DNA from 2 places in the Salmonella sp. FC25216 genome. Region 1 is predicted to be linked to the other one. Evidence: riboswitches for the same ligand, from Rfam matches in the RefSeq annotation. Region 1 holds a riboswitch; the other holds the start of a gene.

What was found. Region 1 has a riboswitch for thiamine pyrophosphate ahead of thiB (thiamine ABC transporter substrate binding subunit). Riboswitches for the same ligand answer to the same signal wherever they lie in the genome.
Region 2: another riboswitch for thiamine pyrophosphate. It lies ahead of thiM (hydroxyethylthiazole kinase); the one in region 1 lies ahead of thiB (thiamine ABC transporter substrate binding subunit).

Annotation. Positions count from the first base shown of each region.
Region 1 is NZ_JBDGON010000001.1:150,230-156,588, reverse strand. It holds gene thiP (thiamine/thiamine pyrophosphate ABC transporter permease ThiP) at 1-301, opposite strand, end outside; gene thiB (thiamine ABC transporter substrate binding subunit) at 277-1,260, opposite strand; TPP riboswitch at 1,292-1,391, opposite strand; gene sgrR (HTH-type transcriptional regulator SgrR) at 1,438-3,096, opposite strand; gene sgrT (glucose uptake inhibitor SgrT) at 3,189-3,311, shown strand; gene AC3G3F_RS00675 (sugar efflux transporter) at 3,430-4,608, shown strand; gene leuD (3-isopropylmalate dehydratase small subunit) at 4,747-5,352, opposite strand; gene leuC (3-isopropylmalate dehydratase large subunit) at 5,364-6,359, opposite strand, start outside.
Region 2 is NZ_JBDGON010000009.1:117,503-123,861, forward strand. It holds gene AC3G3F_RS18400 (fimbrial biogenesis outer membrane usher protein) at 1-2,339, shown strand, start outside; gene AC3G3F_RS18405 (fimbrial protein) at 2,351-3,364, shown strand; gene rcnB (Ni(II)/Co(II) efflux transporter accessory subunit RcnB) at 3,425-3,739, opposite strand; TPP riboswitch at 4,021-4,117, shown strand; gene thiM (hydroxyethylthiazole kinase) at 4,149-4,937, shown strand; gene thiD (bifunctional hydroxymethylpyrimidine kinase/phosphomethylpyrimidine kinase) at 4,934-5,734, shown strand; gene AC3G3F_RS18425 (GntR family transcriptional regulator) at 5,771-6,359, shown strand, end outside.

The sequences.
Region 1 (6,359 bases):
TCAGCGTCATGGCGCACAGACGCAGCAGTGCCAGACGTCCAGGAAAACGGCGTCGATAAAGCGCGCGGGCGAGAAAAACCGCCGGGACCACAGACAGCACCGCGGACAGAAACGCCTGCCAGAATGAGAAGCGCACCACATGCCACAGGTAGCTATCCCGCCAGATTGTCGACCATGCGCCCGACGGCGTGCTCAGCCAAAGCGCCAGAAAGGCCGCCAGAGCGACGGTTATCATCAGCGCGGCGGCGCACAGCCCCGGAATTAGCCAGCCGGGAATTAACGGCTGACGGCGCGTTGCCATTCGCTAATCCATGCCTGGCGTTGTGCTGCAACCTGCTGCGGCGTGAATTCCAGCGTTGTGGCGGGTTTTACCAATGATTCAAACCCTGCCGGTAAGGCGACGTCCGCTACCGGGTACATCCAGTTGCCGGTTGGTATGGCGTTCTGAAACGCTGGAGAAACCATAAATTTGAGGAATTTCTCCGCCAGTTCCGGCTGCTTACTGGAGACGGTACGCGCCGCTACTTCTACCTGTAAGTAATGACCTTCGCTGAAGTTCGCGGCGGCGTAATTGTCCTTCTTCTCTTCAATAATGTGATATGCCGGCGAGGTGGTGTAACTGAGCACCAAATCGCTTTCACCTTTCAGAAATAAACCGTAGGCTTCGCTCCAGCCTTTCGTCACCGTGACCGTTTTGGCCGCCAGTTTTTGCCAGGCCTGCGGCGCGTTATCGCCATAGACTTTGTGCATCCACAGTAATAGCCCCAGCCCTGGCGTACTGGTACGCGGGTCCTGATAAATCACCCGCCATTTTTGATCGCTCTCGACCAGTTCTTTCAGGCTTTTCGGCGGATTTTTCAGCTTGCTTTTATCGTAGACAAAGGCGAAATAGCCGTAATCGAACGGAACAAATGTGTCGTTTTTCCAGCCGCCGGGCACCTTGACCGCCTCATTCGCCACGCCGCTTTTAGCAAAGAGTTTAGTTTGCGTAGCCGCTTCCAGCAGATTGTTGTCCAGCCCCAACACCACATCGGCTTTGCTGTTCTTCCCCTCCATCCGCAGGCGGTTGAGCAGCGAAACGCCATCCTCCAGCGCCACCAGTTTTAGCTCGCAGTTACAGTCGGCTTCAAACGCTTTTTTCACCGCCGGGCCTGGCCCCCAGTCGGCGGCGAACGAGTCGTAGGTATAGACGGTGAGAATGGGTTTGGCGAAGGCAGGCGCCGCGCACAGGAGTAAAAGCGGAAGATATTTTTTTAACACTTTGCACCTCAGTTAAAGAGTGGCAAAGGACTTGAGAGGTAGCCTCAAATCCCTTCGCCGGCATTATCCGGATCAGGTTCGACGGGTATTTTCTCAGCGCACGCACGGGCGCGGCACCCCGTTGAGTTCGGCGTTAGTGTAGTGATTTTGTTGCCGGGCAGCAATCAAGAGCTGGCGTTAAGGATCTGGCGGCGCAAACCACGCCGATTTAAAATCAAACCAGCCGAGGGTATTCATACGCAGCCCGCGCATACTGCGCTGTCCCTGGATAATCAGCCAGTGGTGGATCAGCGGCACAATCGCTTTGCAGGCCAGCAGTTGCTGGCACCAGTTTGCCAGGTTCATTTCGCCAGCGCGCCACTGCGCGGCGTCGCCCTGCCAGTCGCGCGGAATACAGTTCTGCAAGAGCGGTACTTCGCACAGGTGCGCGAACAACGAGAAATCCAGCGGCAGAGTAAAGTTAGCGCTATTGAGCCAGATATCGCTTTCGATCTCGCCGGCGTGCCATTGATCGTAGTCGATCTCCTGAATATGCAGATGCACCTGATGCTCAGCCAGAAGCGCGCTCATGATACGGGCGATAACCCGGTGCTCAATGTGTTCGCGATAGAAGGTCAGCGTGAGGGTTTCCAGCCCGGCGGGTTTTTCGCCTGGGCCTGGATGGGCGTGATGCCAGCGCGGTAAAAGCCCATAGGCAGGGAACCAGAGCTGCTGTAGTGGCTCATCGGCATGATAGAGTAAATTGGTGGGGGAGAGGACATGGCTCACCCATTCTCTGACCTGTGGATGCGCGCCGCGCGGCGTTCTGGCGTCGAATAGCAGATAATAGCACCCCTCTTCCAGACGGCTTTCTATCGCTTTTTCACCACCTTGTATCGGCCCTTCCAGCATCAAGCCGCAGGCCGGTTCTTCACTGATATCCGGCAGTACCCAGACGTTCACTTCGTCTATCAACGCCCGATAGCCGAAGTAGTCATCAAAGGCGAGTATCTTGAGCTGGTTTGGCGTATTACGCCGCACGGCATAAGGCCCGGTGCCGATAGGGTGGCTGGCGAAATTAGTCAGCGTTTCCCACTCCCGTGGCAAAACCATCGCCGGGACCTGGCCCAGCAGCCACGGCAACCATCGATCCGGCTGGGAAAGATGAATATCCAGCGTCCACGCGGTAGGGGAGTCTATCTTTGTAATGTGCGAGTAAAGCGGAAGCGTATTGATACGCGTCAGCGAGGCGATGACATCTTCCATCTCCAGTTCGCGACCATGATGAAAATGAATGCCGGGGCGCAGGTAGAAGCGCCACAGTAAAGGGGAAATTTGCTGCCAGTGGTGCGCAATGTCCGCTTCCAGTTCCCCGTTTTCCTCATTTACCCGCGTGAGCGAACTGAAAATCTGCCGGGCAATATGGGTTTCCGAGCGACGTAATGCGGTTCCCGGCAGGAGATTGTGCATCGGGCGATAGTAAAGAACCCGCAGAATATGCCGCCCCTGGCGGAAGCTGCGTCCCAGATGGGAAATCAGCATTTGCCTGACGGCGCTTTTATCGCCAACCAGTTGTACCAGTTGATCGATTCGATCTTGTTCCAGTAGGTCTTCCGCTCGCTGCTGTTGTAGCGCCAGTCCGGTATACAGGAACGTCAGACGCGAACGCTTTCCGCGTCCAACCTCCGCTTCCCATGTTAGCCAGCCGCGCGCCTGCATCGTATTTAGCAGCGTACGCATATGGCGACGGGAACAGTTCAGCAGATCCGCCAGCTCATTAAGCGTGGTGTCTTGCGTTTTACCGTCACAACATTGCCAGAGACGGATAAATTGTTGTTGCAGGCGACCTGAGGGCATAAAAGGGGAACTCCGATGAAAAACTCAGCAATTTTATTATCCCTATATTAGGCCAATAATACCTTTCGATGAAGCAAGAGGAAGAGGTCGCTATGTACCAGTTCTGGTTGAGATATTTTGCCGCGACGGAAAAAACGTCCTGGCTGGTTTGCCTGAGCGCGCCGCAACGCTTAAAAATGCTCGCAGAACTGATGCAGTGGGAGGCGACCGATTGAAGCCAATTGCAGACATCATGTGTGACTGAGTATTGGTGTAGGCTATAGCCTAAAATCACCCGCCAGCAGATAATACCTGCTGGCTTTTTTTATTTCGGCTGCGCTTAAAGGACTTACTATGCTCTGGATTACGACGATGGGACGGCGTCTCAACGGGATTTATGCGGCGTTTATGCTGGTCGCTTTTATGATGGGCGTCGCTGGCGCGCTTCAGGCGCCGACGTTAAGCCTGTTTCTTAGTCGCGAAGTGGGCGCGCAGCCGTTTTGGGTGGGGCTATTTTATACCGTCAACGCCATTGCCGGGATTGGGGTCAGTCTGGCGCTAGCGAAACGCTCAGATAGCCGCGGCGATCGCCGTAAGCTGATTATGTTTTGCTGTCTGATGGCGATCGGCAACGCGTTATTGTTTGCTTTTAATCGTCATTATTTAACCTTAATTACCTGCGGCGTACTGCTGGCGTCGCTGGCCAATACCGCCATGCCGCAACTGTTTGCGCTGGCGCGGGAGTATGCCGATAGTTCGGCGCGCGAAGTGGTGATGTTTAGTTCGGTGATGCGCGCCCAGCTTTCGCTGGCGTGGGTGATCGGCCCGCCGCTGGCCTTTATGCTGGCGCTGAATTACGGATTCACCGTCATGTTCTCTATTGCCGCCGTTATTTTTGCCGTCAGCCTGGTTCTGATTGCCCTGATGCTGCCTTCGGTGGCACGCGTCGAACAACCGGTCGATGCGCCGCTCGCTCAGATAAACGGCTGGCAGGATAGAAATGTGCGTATGTTGTTTATCGCCTCCACATTGATGTGGACCTGCAATACCATGTACATCATTGATATGCCGCTATGGATAAGCGTTGAGCTGGGTCTGTCGGATAAACTGGCCGGCGTATTGATGGGCACGGCGGCAGGGCTGGAGATTCCGGCAATGATTCTGGCCGGTTTTTATGTGAAGCGCTTTGGCAAGCGGCGGATGATGATTGCCGCCGTGGCGGCGGGCGTGCTGTTTTATGTCGGTTTGCTCTTTTTTCACAGCCGGACGGCGCTGCTGTTGTTGCAACTTTTTAATGCGGTATTTATTGGCATTGTCGCCGGGATTGGAATGCTGTGGTTTCAGGATTTGATGCCAGGCAGGGCAGGGGCTGCCACGACGCTTTTCACCAATAGCATTTCAACGGGCGTTATTCTGGCGGGCGTGATTCAGGGCGCGGTGGCGCAAAGCTTCGGCCATTTTGCCGTTTACTGGGTGATTGCGGCGATTTCTGTGGTCACGCTGGTCATGACCGGGCGAGTAAAAGACGTATAAAAAATGCCGGAATATCCCCTGGCGTTAGCGACCGATGACCACCCCGAAGCCTGATGGCACTACGCTTATCAGGCCTACAGGATATAGTGGCAACCTGGTGATATTGCATAACCTGTAGGCCAGGTAAGGCGTCAAGGATTACCGCATAAACGCTGGTTGTTTATTTTCGTAGGCGGCAATCGCATCTTCGTGTTGCAGCGTCAGCCCAATGCTGTCCAGACCGTTCATCATACAGTGGCGGCGGAAGGCGTCGATCTCAAAGGGATAACGTTTGTCGCCGGCTTTCACGACCTGCGCTGCCAGATCCACCTCAAAATGAATCCCCGGATTAGCCTGCACCAGCGCAAACAGCTCGTTCACCTCTTCTTCGTTTAACTTCACCGGCAGCAGTTGGTTGTTAAAGCTATTGCCGTAGAAAATGTCGGCGAAGCTCGGCGCGATCACCACTTTAAAACCGTAGTCGGTCAGCGCCCACGGGGCATGTTCGCGCGACGAGCCGCAGCCGAAGTTTTCCCGCGCCAGCAGAATAGACGCGCCTTGATATTCCGGGAAGTTCAGGACGAATGCCGGATTAGGCTGCTGACCCTGTTCGTCCAGAAAACGCCAGTCGTTAAAGAGGTGCGCGCCAAAACCGGTACGCGTTACCTTCTGCAAAAACTGCTTGGGGATAATGGCGTCAGTATCGACGTTGGCGGCATCCAGTGGGACAACCAGGCCTGTATGTTGGATAAATTTTTCTGCCATGATTGTTCTCCTTATTTGATGCTGCGAATATCGGCAAAACGGCCCGTGACGGCAGCCGCGGCGGCCATCGCCGGGCTGACCAGATGGGTGCGCCCGCCACGGCCCTGACGACCTTCAAAATTGCGGTTGCTGGTCGAGGCGCAACGTTCGCCCGGATTCAGACGATCGTTATTCATCGCCAGGCACATCGAGCAGCCCGGCAGACGCCACTCAAAACCGGCTTCGATAAATATTTTATCCAGCCCTTCTGCTTCCGCCTGCGCTTTGACCGGGCCGGAGCCGGGAACCACCAGCGCCTGTACGCCCGGCGCGACTTTACGGCCTTTGGCGACTGCCGCCGCCGCGCGCAAATCTTCAATGCGTGAATTGGTACAAGAGCCGATAAAGACTTTATCGATAGCAACGTCCGTTAACGGTACGCCCGGCTGTAAGCCCATATAAACCAGCGCTTTTTCAGCGCTGGCGCGTTCAACCGGATCGCTAAAGGAGGCGGGATCGGGGATGATGTCGGTGACGGAAATCACCTGGCCCGGATTAGTGCCCCAGGTCACCTGCGGCGCGATCTCTTCCGCCCGCAGGGTGACGACGGTATCAAAGGTCGCACCGTCATCGGTTTTCAGCGTTTTCCAGTACTCAACGGCGTCGTCAAAATCGCGGCCCTTCGGCGCGTGCAAACGCCCTTTTACGTAGTTGAAGGTGGTTTCATCCGGGGCGACCAGACCGGCTTTGGCACCCATCTCAATCGCCATATTGCACAGCGTCATGCGGCCTTCCATACTCAGCGCGCGGATCGCGTCGCCGCAAAATTCAACCACGTGTCCGGTACCGCCGGCGCTGCCGGTTTTGCCGATGATCGCCAGCACGATGTCTTTGGCGGTAATGCCCGGCGCGGCGTTGCCCGTGACTTCAATCTTCATGGTTTTAGCGCGCCCCTGTTTCAGGGTTTGCGTCGCCAGTACATGTTCCACCTCAGAGGTGCCGATGCCGAAGGCCAGCGCGCCAAACGC
Region 2 (6,359 bases), on a different contig from region 1:
AGCCCATGCCCGGCATGTATGAAATGGATGTTTATCTGAATAATCAGTGGCGCGGTCATTACGAAATCAATATTAAAGCCGATCCGGACGCGACATGCTTAACCTGGGCGCAGTTACAGCAAATTGGTATTCGTACCGACAATATTAAAGCAGATAAAAATGTGGATTGCGTACCGCTGCGTGCGGCGGTACAGGGCGGCAGCATTGACTATGATATCGGGCAGTTTATGCTGAATTTACGCGTACCGCAGGCATATGTGAATGAATATGAGCCAGGTTATATGCCGCCTGAAACCTGGGATCGTGGGATTAACGCTTTTTATACCTCTTATTATGCCAGCCAGTATTACAGTAATTATAAACATGGCGGCGATGATAAAAGCAGCTATGTGAGCCTGAATAGCGGATTAAACCTGCTGAGTTGGCAACTGCATTCCAATGCCAACTATACAAAAAGCAACGAGGGTAGCGGCCAGTGGAAAAGTAACACCCTGTATTTGGAACGCGGCATTCCGCAGATTCTCGGCACGCTGCGCGCCGGAGATATGTATACCGGGTCGGACATCTTTGACGCCGTGCGTTTTCGCGGCGTGCGTATCTGGCGCGATATGCAAATGCTACCAAACTCGAAACAGAGCTTTACGCCGGTAGTGCGTGGGATTGCTCAGAGCAACGCGCTGGTATCTATTGAACAAAATGGTTTTATTATTTATCAGAAAGAGGTCCCTCCCGGTCCATTCGCTATTGATGATTTGCAGCTTGCTGGCGGCGGCGCGGATTTGGATGTTAGCGTAAAAGAAGCTGACGGTTCAGTATCACATTATCTGGTACCTTATTCATCGGTACCGAATATGTTGCAAGCGGGCGTGTCGAAATATGATTTTGCTGCGGGACGTAGTCATATCGAAGGCGCGAGTAATCAGTCTGATTTTATACAAGGTAGCTACCAGTACGGTCTGAATAATTTGCTGACGATATATGGCGGGACAATGTTGTCGGATAATTACTCTGCATTTGTACTCGGTACTGGCTGGAATACGCTGATTGGCGCGGTATCGGTAGACGCCACGCGCTCACATAGCGAACAGGATAATGGTGATGTTTTTGATGGGCAGAGTTTTCAGGTAGAGTGGAATAAATATGTTGCGCAGACCGGAACGCAGTTTGCTTTGGCAGCCTGGCGTTATTCGTCACGGGATTATCGAACCTTTAACGATCACGTATGGGCGAATAATAAAAATAATTACCAGCGCGATGAAAATGATGTGTATGACATTGCCGACTATTATCAGAACGATTTTGGTCGGAAGAACAGTTTTTCACTTAATATCAATCAGGCATTACCTGCCAACTGGGGATTTCTGGCGGTCAGCGGCCTGTGGCGCGATTATTGGGGACGCAGCGGAACCGGTAAAGATTATCAATTAAGTTATTCAAACTCCTGGCAACGTATTAGCTATACCTTATCCGTTAGCCAGACATATGATGAGGATCACCATGAGGATAAGCGTTTTAACCTGTATATCTCGATTCCGTTCTCATGGGGCGACGGTATTTCTACCCCGCGGCGCGATCTGTTCGTTTCTAATTCAACAACGTTCGATGATGACGGTTATCAATCGAATAACACCAGTTTAAGCGGCGTGGCGGGGAACCGCGATCAGTTTAGCTATGGCGCTAATCTGAGCCACCAGCGACAGGGTAGTGAGACAACAGCGGGCGGCAGTCTGGTCTGGCGTGCGCCGATAGCGACGGTGGGCGGCAGTTACAGCCAGTCGAATAAATACCAGCAGGCCAGCGGCAATATTCAGGGCGGTATCGTGGCGTGGTCCGACGGCGTGGCGCTGGCTCCCCGGTTGTCGGATACTTTTGCCATTGTTAACGCGCCGGGACTGCAGGGCGCAGCGGTGCAGGGCCATCGGTACTTAACCACGGACAGCAAAGGCTACGCTATTTATGACAGCTTAACGCCGTATCGCGAAAATATGCTGATGCTGGATCTTTCCAACAGTGATAGCGATGTTGCGTTATTGGGCAACCGCAAGGGTGCAGTGCCTTATCGTGGCGCGGTGGTACTGGCGGAATTTGAGACCGATCGACGTAAACCCTGGTACTTCCTCGCCCGGCGTCCGGATGGTTCTCCTTTATCGTTCGGCTATGAGGTAGAAGATAACGCGGGTAATAACGTCGGCCTCGTAGGTCAGGGTAGTCGGTTATTTATTCGCACCAATGATATTCCCGCGTCGGTACGTGTCGCGGTGAATAAACAGCAGAGGCAGTTCTGTACCATCACCTTTGAGAAGGTGATTAATGAGAATAAAGTCTATATTTGCCGATAAGGGATGCGTTTATGAAAAAATATGGGTTTTTGTTTTTACTATTAATCCCGCTGTTGGGACAAGCAAAATGTACGCCGAAAGGAACTACGAGCGCAACGCAACCTATTACATTGGATTTAACAACGGGATCAACAACGGTAAATTTTAATCCCAATTTACAAGGATCATTTGACTGCAATACGACAGGCGATAAAATGTACTATGCGACAAGTTTACAAGACTATATCGTTGAAATAAAAGATAGTGCCAGTAGTCAGTCAATTTTTATCAAACTGACACTTGAAAGTTCAGATTTTCCTGTTAATACAGGCAGTGATAGAATTGCCTCAGTTAAAAATTATTCGGTAGATGATACTCTGAATAATAAACAAATGACCCTTAAAGCATCGTACGTAGCCGCAATGTCATATAGTTCAGATAATGGCGAGAAAGTATACGGTAATTCGTTCAGCTTATCTAAGCCTGCGGTTAATTTTTTATCTAATAATTCATGTAACTCAAATATTTTGGCGTGGATAGTGTGTTCTGCCCTGCGGTTGTTTAGCAATGATAATGCCTACTCCCAATATTTGACGTTTACCGTCAAACACAAGCCCACCACCTGTCGTTTTTCACAGCCTACATATGAAATAAAAATGCCGGATACGACGTTAAATGAGATTTTGTCCGGCAATAACAGTAAAACGGGATCGACAAATCTGGTACTCAATTGCGACGGGGTTTATAATGTTACCACCAACCCGGTGAGTTTTAACGTGGCGCGCGGCAACTGGAACGACAACGGAACGATACTGAAAAACACGATAACCAATGGCGCCCAAGGCGTTGGTTTCCAGATTTATAACGGCACCGCCGCCACGCCGTTAAAACGGGGTGATGCTCTGATGAGCAGGTTAACGAAAATGGCGACAATCAATGATCAGTATACTTTCCCCATTACCGCGAGATACGTGCGTATAACAGGGGAAGCACTACAGCCTGGCGAAGTCCAAAGCAAAGTTATATTTGCCGTATCCTATGACTAATTAGCGTAATGATGATTTCCCCTGTTTCACGTACTTTCGTCAAGAAAGTACGTGCTTTTTTTACCGATGATAAAAAATCTCGCCGTCATAGGCTTTGATGATTTTTCCATCGGCATCGTTAATCAGCACATACGCGCCGCCCATATAGGTCCAGTGGGTACCGGCATCCGGCGCGGGCAGATTACGTAATTTCCACTGTTTAATATTGTACTCATCGGTGCGGTACATCTGCGGAACGGTATCACCGGGCTTGAAGTGTGTGAAGTCGGCAATAAAACTCTTTAACTCATATTGATCAATGCCCGTTGTCGCGGGGGCGGCCCATGCAAAACTGGTTGCAAGCAACAGCGCGCAAGGCAGCAACTTACTTTTCATACTTTTACCCTCCACATATGCGGGTCAGTTAACGTCGTGTGTATCATTTCTGCTGGTGGCGCATCTGACAAGCGCTATTTTGTTATCTCACGCCCCTTTTCGTAAAAAGTGTAAACGAAAGCGTCGTGCAGCAACATATCCGGCAGCAAGTTTGCCAGAACCGAATAGGTTTTGAGAACTATCTGATAACACTGAAATTATCATCCGCCACTGGCTGTAAATTTACATTGCCTGGCGCAGACAGTATGCTTAATAGCGAAACCCCGCTTAACACGGCGGGGCTTCACGACTCGGGGTGCCCTTCTTTATGAAGGCTGAGAAATACCCGTACCACCTGATCTGGATAATGCCAGCGTAGGGAAGTCTGACACTGCTCGTGTCCCTTCTTCACGCGGGCAGGAGCTGAACCATGCAGCCTGACCTGCACTGCCGTACGCTTGCGGCACATACGTTAAAACACTTTCGCGCGCTCTCCCCGCTTACGCACTGTATGACGAATGACGTCGTACAAACGTTTACCGCCAATACGCTGCTGGCGCTGGGCGCGTCACCCGCTATGGTGATTGATCCTGCCGAGGCCAGACCGTTTGCCGCCATCGCCAACGCCTTGCTGGTTAATGTCGGAACATTAACCGCCTCACGTGCTGACGCGATGCGTGCTGCGGTAGAAAGCGCTTATGATGCCAAAACGCCGTGGACGCTCGACCCTGTCGCGGTGGGCGCGCTGGAATTCCGTCGGCGATTTTGCCTGGAGCTCTTGTCCCTGCGCCCGGCGGCAATACGCGGCAATGCCTCGGAAATCCTGGCGTTAGCCGGCATGGCGCTGGGCGGACGCGGCGTAGATACCACTGAAGCGGCGTTGGCCGCACTGCCTGCGGCGCAGGCGCTGGCGCGTCAGATAGACTGCATCGTTGTGGTCACCGGAGAGGTAGATTACGTCACTAACGGTCAGCGCACGCTGAGCATTCCCGGCGGCGATCCGTTAATGACTCGCATTGTAGGCACCGGCTGCGCGTTGTCGGCGGTCGTTGCCGCCAGTTGCGCGTTACCGGGCGCCGCGCTGGACAATGTCGCGTCGGCCTGCTGCTGGATGAAACTGGCAGGCCAGGCCGCGGCAGTGCGTAGCGAGGGACCGGGCAGCTTCATCCCGGCTTTTCTTGATGCGCTATATCATCTGGATGTGGAGGCGCGCCAATGAAGAGAATTAACGCGCTGACGATTGCTGGCACCGATCCCAGCGGCGGGGCCGGTATCCAGGCGGATCTCAAGACCTTTTCCGCGCTGGGCGCATATGGCTGTTCGGTCATTACCGCGCTGGTGGCGCAAAATACCTGTGGCGTACAGTCGGTGTACCGGATAGATCCGGACTTTGTCGCCGCTCAACTTGATTCCGTGTTCAGCGATGTGCGCATTGATACCACGAAAATCGGGATGCTGGCGGAAACCGATATTGTCGAGGTCGTGGCGGAACGACTACAGCGTCATCATGTACGTAATGTGGTGCTGGATACGGTGATGCTGGCGAAAAGCGGCGATCCGCTGCTCTCGCCCTCCGCGGTAGAAACATTACGCGTCCGGCTGTTGCCGCAGGTATCGCTGATTACGCCTAATTTGCCGGAAGCCGCAGCGTTGCTGAATGCACCCCATGCGCGTACGGAACAGGAGATGCTGGCGCAGGGGCGGGCATTACTGGCGATGGGGTGTGAGGCGGTATTGATGAAAGGCGGGCATTTAGAGGATGCGCAAAGCCCGGACTGGCTCTTTACCCGTGAGGGCGAGCAGCGTTTTAGCGCGCCGCGTGTGAGTACCAAAAATACGCATGGGACGGGCTGTACGCTGTCGGCGGCGCTGGCGGCGTTACGGCCCCGGCATTGCAGTTGGGGAGAGACGGTAAACGAGGCGAAGGCATGGCTTTCGGCGGCGCTGGCTCAGGCGGATACGCTGGAAGTGGGGAAGGGCATTGGTCCGGTACATCATTTCCACGCGTGGTGGTAGTATACTGCCTACAGACCCGTCGTCAGGAAAAGATAAATGGAACAAGCGCATACCCGGCTCATCGCGCAACTGAATGAACGAATTTCAGCGGCGGATAATACGCCGCTATACATGAAATTCGCCCAGACGGTAAAGGATGCCGTTCGCAGCGGTATTCTTGAGCACGGTAATATTTTGCCTGGCGAACGCGATCTCAGCCAGCTTACCGGCGTTTCGCGTATCACGGTACGGAAAGCGATGCAGGCGCTGGAAGAAGAGGGGGTCGTCACGCGCGCCCGCGGCTACGGTACGCAAATCAATAATATCTTTGAGTATTCCCTGAAAGAGGCGCGGGGGTTTTCTCAGCAGGTTGTCTTGCGCGGTAAAAAACCGGATACGCTATGGGTTAACAAACGCGTGGTAAGTTGTCCGGATGAGGTCGCGCAGCATCTGGCGATCCCCACAGGCAGCGACGTCTTTTTACTCAAACGTATTCGTTATGTTGATGAGGACGCGGTATCGATTGAAGAGTCCTGGGTGCCCGCGCATCTGATTCATGATGTCGACGCGATTGGCATTTCTCTGTATGACTATTTTCGTCGCCAGCACATTTACCCTCAGCGTACCCGATCTCGCGTCAGCGCCC